Regions from separate parts of the Neobacillus sp. S1115 genome, predicted to be linked through region 2. Evidence: riboswitches for the same ligand, from Rfam matches in the RefSeq annotation. Region 2 holds a riboswitch; the other holds the start of a gene.
What was found. A riboswitch is a leader RNA that binds a small molecule or an ion and turns the genes downstream of it on or off. The one in region 2 is predicted to bind S-adenosylmethionine.
Positions count from the first base shown of each region.

Region 1: linked by a shared signal. The riboswitch ahead of ACZ5B7_RS25060 (methionine biosynthesis PLP-dependent protein) and the one ahead of ACZ5B7_RS06845 (homoserine dehydrogenase) in region 2 are both predicted to bind S-adenosylmethionine.

Region 1 covers NZ_AP038275.1:5,099,543-5,103,746, reverse strand. The annotation lists gene metC (cystathionine beta-lyase) at 1-740, opposite strand, end outside; gene ACZ5B7_RS25060 (methionine biosynthesis PLP-dependent protein) at 740-1,852, opposite strand; SAM riboswitch class I at 1,935-2,049, opposite strand; gene ACZ5B7_RS25055 (helix-turn-helix domain-containing protein) at 2,148-2,492, opposite strand; gene ACZ5B7_RS25050 (polysaccharide biosynthesis protein) at 3,312-4,204, shown strand, end outside.
Region 2 covers NZ_AP038275.1:1,408,666-1,412,869, reverse strand. The annotation lists gene ACZ5B7_RS06855 (YfhD family protein) at 1-118, shown strand, start outside; gene ACZ5B7_RS06850 (DoxX family protein) at 268-762, opposite strand; gene ACZ5B7_RS06845 (homoserine dehydrogenase) at 1,253-2,488, opposite strand; SAM riboswitch class I at 2,555-2,666, opposite strand; gene ACZ5B7_RS06840 (GNAT family N-acetyltransferase) at 2,743-3,414, opposite strand; gene ACZ5B7_RS06835 (GNAT family N-acetyltransferase) at 3,437-4,099, opposite strand; gene ACZ5B7_RS06830 (carbon-nitrogen hydrolase family protein) at 4,118-4,204, opposite strand, start outside.

The DNA of each region.
Region 1 (4,204 bases), 2.6 Mb from region 2:
AAGCCTCTCATCACAAGCCATGCGTCCTGTACGCCAAGCACTGCACCAAACGAATTTTGTAAAAAGTAAAGTCTTTTTGCCAGTGCTTCATCCTTAACTACCGCTAGACCCGCGACAACGTCACTGTGGCCAGATAAGAATTTGGTGGCACTGTGAAGGACCACATCGGCGCCAAGTTCCAATGGCTTTTGCAGGGCTGGGGTTAGGAAGGTGTTATCAACAAAAGTCAGGGCGTTATGTGCCTTTGCTAATTGGCTGATGGCCTGAATATCGGTCACCTTCAATAATGGGTTAGATGGTGTTTCTACATAAAATGCTTTTGTATTTGGCCTAATGGCTTGCTTAACCTGATCAAAATCAGTCATATCAACAAAGGTATGCTCAATTCCGAAGCGTGTTAGAACTTCAGTGACCATTCGGTAAGTACCGCCGTATACATCCTCTGTAATAACAACGTGGTCTCCGGAGGATAGCAACAGGAAGGCGGTGGAAATGGCGGCCATCCCAGAAGAGAAGGCAAACCCGCGGATTCCGCCTTCGAGTTCCGCAATGATATCCTCGAGAGCTTCACGAGTTGGGTTTAAGCTGCGGGCATAGTCATATTTTCCGAAACTATCAATTTCAAACTGATGAAAGGTGGATGCATGCTGGATCGGGACACTGACTGCTCCTGTTTGTGCATCCATTTTATGCCGATTATGAAGAAGTCTCGTTTCAAAACTAAATTCTTCGTGTTCCATCACACATTCACTCCTTCAACTAATTTGGCAAAAGCTTGCTCTAAGTCAAAAATGATATCTCCTGCATCTTCAATTCCTACAGAAAAACGCAGTAGACGGTTACAGACACCTTGTGCAATTCGGATTTCTTCCGGGATATCAGCGTGGGTCTGAGTCGCCGGATACGTGATAAAGCTTTCAGTTCCGCCAAGGCTTTCAGCAAACGAAATCAGTTTTATGTTTTGCAGGAACGGATTTACCCACGTTTCATCTTTAATACGGAAAGAAACCATTCCGCCTCTTCCTGGGTAAAGGACATCTGTCACCGCATCGCTATTAGAAAGAAACTCAACAACAGCCTTAGCGTTTTTCTCATGCCGTTCCATACGGAGCGACAATGTTTTCATCCCGCGCATTAACAACCAGGAATCGAAGGGGCTTAAAACGGCACCTGCACCGTTATGATGGAAGGCCAATGCCTCACAAAGTTCCTTACCCTTCGCGACAATCAGTCCAGCTAGAACATCATTGTGGCCTCCAAGGTATTTCGTTGCACTATGAATCACGATATCTGCACCAAGTGCAATCGGCTGCTGCAGAAGAGGGGTATAGAAAGTGTTGTCCACAATTAACAAAATGTCATGCGCTTTGGCAATTTTTGCAATGGCGGCAATATCAGCTTCCTGCATAAGCGGATTAGTTGGTGTCTCCAAGAAGATTGCTTTTGTATTTGGTGTAATGTTGTTTTCAACCTCTTCAGGACAACAGGTATTTACATATTGGCTTTTCAAGCCCCACTTTTGAAAGCCTTTTTCGAGCAAACGGTAGGTTCCGCCATATAAATCCTCGCTAACCAGCCATTCATCACCAGACTGAAATAAGGAAAGAATCGTTAAAATGGCCCCCATTCCAGAACTGCAGGCAAAGCCTTGGTCTCCGCCTTCTAAATCGGCGATAGTTTTCTCAAGGAGCTGACGTGTTGGATTTCCGGTTCGAATATAATCAAATCCTGTGGATTGTCCAATCCCCTCGTGCCGGAATGCAGTTGAAAAATAGACTGGGGGATTAACAGTTCCTGTTGTAGTTTCACTACGGTTCCCAATTTGAGCAAGCTTAGTATCGATTTTATACATTGTTGTCTACACTCCTTTTTGATATTAAAAAAAGGCCTTCTATAAGAAGAAGACCTTTGCATGTACAATACATCTGTCACTCTTCTTATCTCGCAAATTAGTAACAATTTGCAGGACTTAGCACCGTTTCAATGTAAAAGACATTGAAGGTTGCTGAGGTGTCACCGGGCCCTTCCCTCAACCTCTCTTGATAAGAACATATTAATATTTTGACTATTTATAAAATTTACTACACTAAATGCATGGTGTCAATGTATTTTCTTTATTTCTTGTTTAAGTTGTTGAAGTAAGCGTTTTATTGATTTTTTTCCCAGATTTTGAATTTAATATAGTTAATGTATTCTCGGAAATCATCTTTATTTATTCCGTCTTCAATTGCCTTTTCAATAATTTTCTTCCATTCTTCGTCCAGTTCATTTTCGCCGGGGGGGAAATCATCATTATCAAGTCCGGTCAGCAAATATTCTATAGTGACATCTAAAGGCCTTGCTACTTTTTGTAAAAAATAGATGGATGGGTTTTTATTAAGGTTCCGCTCGATATAACTTAGATATGATTTTGAGACGTTCGCGAGTTCAGCAAGCTCAGTTATCGAAAAGTTTTTTTGTTTTCGTAATTTTTTTATTCGTTCACCAATCATAGTAATCTCCCTTATTCCCTAAATTTCAATTGATTTGTTTGTTCCAGGAAAAGGCCTGAAAGAAACTAAGAATAATTAATTTTGATTGAAACGATGAAGAACGCCAAAAGACTTGGTTATAAGATTTAGAGGATAAATTAATCTAAATAGATAGGTTTCTAAGAACTTTGGTATTGGAAGGTGGAATTTATTGAATAAGTAAATTAATTATTTTTTCACAGTTGAGAATATTATAACTTACATTTTATTCTTTTTAAAGAACGAATCAAAAGAGAGTTGTACATTATTTTTACTTGATTTTCATAAAGAAGAGGTTAAAGGCCGTACAATATATAGAATTGGAGTAAATATTTTTTGGATATTTCAATAAAAAAGTGAGTCGAAAAATTTCACCCTTGATTGTTCTTTACCAAGAACAGTCCGTTTGTTATAATGTTAATATTAAAAGAGGAATTTATATTAATAAAAGTTAGGAAAAAAGTTTTAGGTAAAATTAACTAATTTATGTTATTGGTATTTTTTTAATTAATACGTTCTTTATATAGCACATATTTTTTATCTAACAAACAATAGAGTTTTCTATTAATAATGGGTGATGTCTCCTTACCACTATCAATGGAGACACTCGGTCATGCTGTGGGTTGAGAAAAACCTTAGACGCTTGTCGTCGAGAGTGTGATGTGAGGGGGGGTTGGATGCCCTGTTTTACCATTAAAGCTTTTGCTTAGGCGGGATTCAAGAACTCTTCTAATCAAAAGCTTTAATTTAATAATCAGCATGAACATGTTATTAAATTGCACCTAAAAAAGGGGGGGGATTATGACCTACCGACAGAGACTGTCTATATTTTTTTTGGTTGATTCTTGTATCGTCATTAGTGTTATCTTTTTTAGCCGATTTCTGGTTGATGCAACAACAAATGTGTTCACCGTCTTGAATTTATTTACCTCAATTGCCATTTTATTAAGTCATCATACTTTTTCATTTATCTTTAAGCTTTATAAAAAAGCCTGGCAATATGCCAGTATAGGGGAATCCATTCTTATTATAAAGGTAGTTTCATCTACTATCTTCATGGCGGCTGTTTTGCAGAAGTTGTTTTTCTATAAAGTTGATTTCAGGCTCTTGGCTGTTATTTGGTCCCTTCATATTTTGTTTATTGGCGGATCCAGATTTTGCTGGCGGATGTTTCGTGATTCCTTCATTATAAAAAATCAACATAAAAATCGAACACTCATTATTGGAGCAGGGGAAGCAGGAACAATGGTTGTAAGACAGTTATTAAAAAACCGCGACACTAATCTTCTTCCAGTGGGATTCATTGATGATGACACAAAAAAACAAAAGCTTGATATTCTGGGGATTCCCGTTGTCGGGGGAGTAGATTCGATAGAACAGGCTGTTCAAAATTTAAAAATTGAAAATATCGTCATTGCTATTCCATCACTTAGCCGAAAGCAATTAAACGTGATTTTTCAAGAATGTGCAAAAACGGCCGCAAAAACGCAAATCCTTCCAATGCTAGAAGACCTGGTTACTGGAAAGGTTTCAGTCAATCAATTTCGAGATGTTCTGGTTGAAGATCTTTTGGGAAGGGAGCCAATAGAGCTCGATATTACCTCAATTTCAAAAAACATCACGGGTAAAACAGTGCTAGTAACCGGTGCTGGAGGATCGATTGGGTCAGAAATTTGCCGGCAAGTCGCTAATTT
Region 2 (4,204 bases):
AAATATGAAATCAGATGGACAGGACGTAGAATTCTCCAAGGAAATGGCTGATGGAGCTGATTTAGAAGCAATGGCGCGCGCAAATGCGGCAAACCAGCGCGTCAGAAATCGCAAATAATAAATGAAAACTCGCCGATTGGGGAGTCCAAGAGGACGGTTCATGAGGCGTAGTTGAATTTATACTTTTAGCTAAAAAAAGAAGAAGCAGGATTCCTGCTTCTTTAATGTATTTAAAGGGGGAGTTAACGATTATTAATTGGTGCTGCCTTATTGCGTTTTTACTTCATTTACATGAGCTTTTTTGAAATAGCCTTTGATAAAAGGAACTGCATATCGGTCAAGACCGAAGTAGTAAGCTCCTGCACCTGCGAATAACAGAATCATCGCAGCTGTATAAAGAATTGGGTTCGTGCTTGTCGTACCTGCCAGCATAAAGTTCAAGTTCATAAATGCACCGGCAATCAAGGCTGGGATTGTGGCTAAACCAACGATTAAACCAAGACCGACTAACATTTCTCCCCAAGGTATTAATGTATTAAAAATTCCCACGTTAGGCATAGCGAATTGCTGTAAGAAATCTGCATACCATGCTTGAACCGCAGGGTGTTCGCCAGTTGCTGCCGCCATTGCTCCTTTTAGGAACCCTGTAGCATCGAAACCACCAGTTAACTTATGATAACCTGCTTCAATCCATTGTAATCCAAGCCAAACCCGTAATACTGTCCAAACAACTGCTGCGTAAGGAGTTTTGTACCATCTCATCATAATCATCTCCATAGCTTTTTGTGAAGTATTTCACAATTTTAACTTTAAGTTATTCCCTTAAGAAAGGGATTGATCAGCTAGCTGTGTCTTGTAAGGAAGTCCTTGTGAATTGCTTCACTATCTTCTTTACACTTTTAATATACTCTCCTGCTATTGAAAAAACAACGGCTTTCACAGTTTCTTAACATATTAATGTTAGATATATGAAGAGATTGTGAACGCAATACAGCACGTTCCCCCTCCTCTTTTGTGGACAATGTTAATAATGTGGACAACACCAGCTAACCCCTTATAAAATCTGATTTTCACAATCAGCTTTTCTGTTAATAACTAACAGTGGATAACCGCTTTCAAAATTGTGGATAATGTGCATAACATTGTTGACTACCTATAAATACAGGACTTTAGATGTGGAAAAAACACTGGATAAATGAATGTCCATTCATAACAAAAGGAGCATCACATAAAGATGCCCCTCAATCCAACCCTATAATGCCTTCGCTTCCTCAATACCCCTCACGAGGAATTCTTCCTTACCCAGGATCGAAAAATATTGAACCGATGGTTGCCTTTGCGCAAGCTGCTCGATGTCCTTTTTGGAACCCTTTAGGACAAAGATTCCCTCAGAGATTTCATCCACCAGGGTAATCGCGGGACTGCCATATTTTTGGACCAGACCCTGGACCAGCCAGTACTCCCTCTGGTGTTCACTTTTCAACTCAATGTCCTCCCCTGAGGTTTTCAAATAATTAGATTTCGTCACGTGGCTTTGACATACGTGGACCAAATCCTCGATTACGGCACTAGCCGTTGGGTACATGCCTGCGCCCGGTCCTTGAAGGGTGATTTCGCCAACGATATCAGATTTTACATTTACCGCATTCTCTACTCCCTCAACATGGTAAAAAGGGTGCTCAGAGCCGACCAGAACCGGCTTCACCGATGCCTGGATGCGGGTGCCTGACTTCCAGATGCTCGCAATATGTTTAAACCTTAACCCTAAGTTTTGCGCTGCTTCAATCAATTCACTCGTAATAGACGTAATCCCTACCCGTTCAACATCACGCCAGTCAGGCTCTTCTCCAAATGCCAGCCTGCTTAAGATCATCGTTTTATAAAAAGCATCATAGCCTTCCACGTCATTGGTCGGATCCGCCTCGGCATAGCCATTTTCCTGCGCCCGCAGCAAGCTTTCGGCAAATGACTGCCGCTTTTCCCGCATCTCGGTCAAGATGAAATTGGACGTTCCATTGAGGATTCCCAGGATCCGCTGGACACGATTAATTTTTAAAAGCTGACCAAGCGTTTGAATGACTGGAATCCCCCCGGCCACTGTCGCCTCAAAACCAACCGACACCTGATGCTGTTCTGCCAACTCGATAAGCTCATTCCCGTGGTGGGCAAACATCTCCTTATTCGCTGTAATGATGTGGCAGCCCCGTTGGATTGCTTTTCTTAAGTAGGAAAAAGTTGGGTCTTTATCCACGATGCATTCAATCACGACATCAAGCTTCGGCAATTGCAGAATTTCTTCGAAGTCCGTTGTCAGCAGAACATTCCCGCTAATATCCCGCGGCTTTTGCTTATTTCTAACAAGGACGGCAGCAACCTCTACTTCCTTCCCTAATTCTGCCGCCAGCTCATTGCTATGTGATTGAATGGTCCGATAAACCCCTTCACCTACCGTACCGAACCCGAGAATTGCCACTTTAATTACAGACATGTCTGCCACCCCTTTATTTTTTTGAAAAATAAAAACCCTCTTCATAAGAAGAGGGCTCTATTCCTCCTCTTATCTATCAGGCTACAAATAACCTGCAGGAATTAGCACCTTTTCAAGGAATACCTTGAAGGTTGCCGGGCTTCATCGGGCCTAGTCCCTCCGCCGCTCTGGATAAGAGTATTTATTTGATTTTTCATTAAATTTCCAAAGATATATAAAAAGTATATTATCTGAATTTTCAAGAGTTGTCAATATTAAAGTGGCAAAAGGGCGACCGTTTCTTTTGCTGCTAATTTCTCAACCATGTCCAGCCATTCCTGTGGTTTATTGGAAAGCACAGAATAATAGGTAGTTAGAAAGTCTTTGACAAGTGATGCTGGAATTTCGGCGATTTCTTCCTTAATCGGCATGAAGCATAGATCAAGGCCAGACACCGCTTCCCCGTTGTTTTCCCAGGATGGGTGCACGTAGGCAAGGTCAAGGCGCTGATAGCCTAAATGTGACAGAACCTCACGGCGCACGTACGGGTCCATGACCTTCACGCCGCCAAATTCGTGGTGCTCTACACGGTATGGGTCATAGATTTCGGCAAACATTCCGAACAGCTCCTTACCGTTTTGGGCAGCAAGCTGTTTTAAGTCCTTCAGACGATTTTCAGCTAAAAATCGGCCAAGCGAGAGGCCAGGTTTGCTGATAATCGTGAAGTCGGTCATCGCAATATTCCAGTCAGGATAATAGCGGTACTCAGTCGCACCGACGACCTGGTCCTGATCGACAGCAACGAATACGCGGATACTTGGGTCTTCTAACGGTTCTTTCCACAATTCATAATCTAGGACCTCTTCCGGTGGAAAAATCTGTCCCATTAAATCATGAAGCTTTTTAAAATTGGGGTCTTCAATATTGGTAATGCGTTTAAATTCCATTGGTTCTGATTCCCCTTATAAATTATTTAAATGGGTTCTTCCATTCCATTAATGCCGCATTGTTAAGGGATTCTTCGTCCTCTAAATAGTTTCTGGCGACACCGATTGGCACACGTCCGCAGCGAAGGAGAAAGCTGATGACAGGGTCTTTTAGCTCGCCTTTAATGACAGCGTCCAGATACTCTTCCGGCGTCATTTTTTCAGCCACTTTATGATAGCCCGGCATCCGCCCGCCGCCAAGCAGACGGTCATACCTTTTTTCAATGACCACATGGTACATGGCATGCATCATTAATTTTCCGAGTCCCAGCTTGCGGTACTTTGGGCGGACGCTGATATCGACAATGTAGAGGGTGTTGCCGTTCGGATTATGGTTGCGGATATAGCCGTGGTCAGTCACTTCTTCCCATGTATGGCTGTGATTAGACGGGTCCAAATCAACACAAACTCCGGTCAGGGAGCCCGCCAATTCACCATTAATTTCAACGCATAATGCCCCTTCCGGAAACAGTGTCACATGATTCGTTAATTGTTCTTCATTCCACCAAAGCTCGGATGGAAAAGGAGGCGGGAAGCATTCGGACTGGATTTCGATGAGCTGGTCAAAGTCCTCCATTGTGTAATTACGTACACAAACCGGCAGCGGCCGGTCCTGATCATAAACGTAAAATTCACTGCGATACATGAAAAGGCCTCCCTCGTTTTAATTCCAATCTGTATATAAATCAGTGCGGCGGTCGCGCCAGGTGGTCACAGACCCGCGCTCGCGAACTTCGTATAGCAGTTCCAG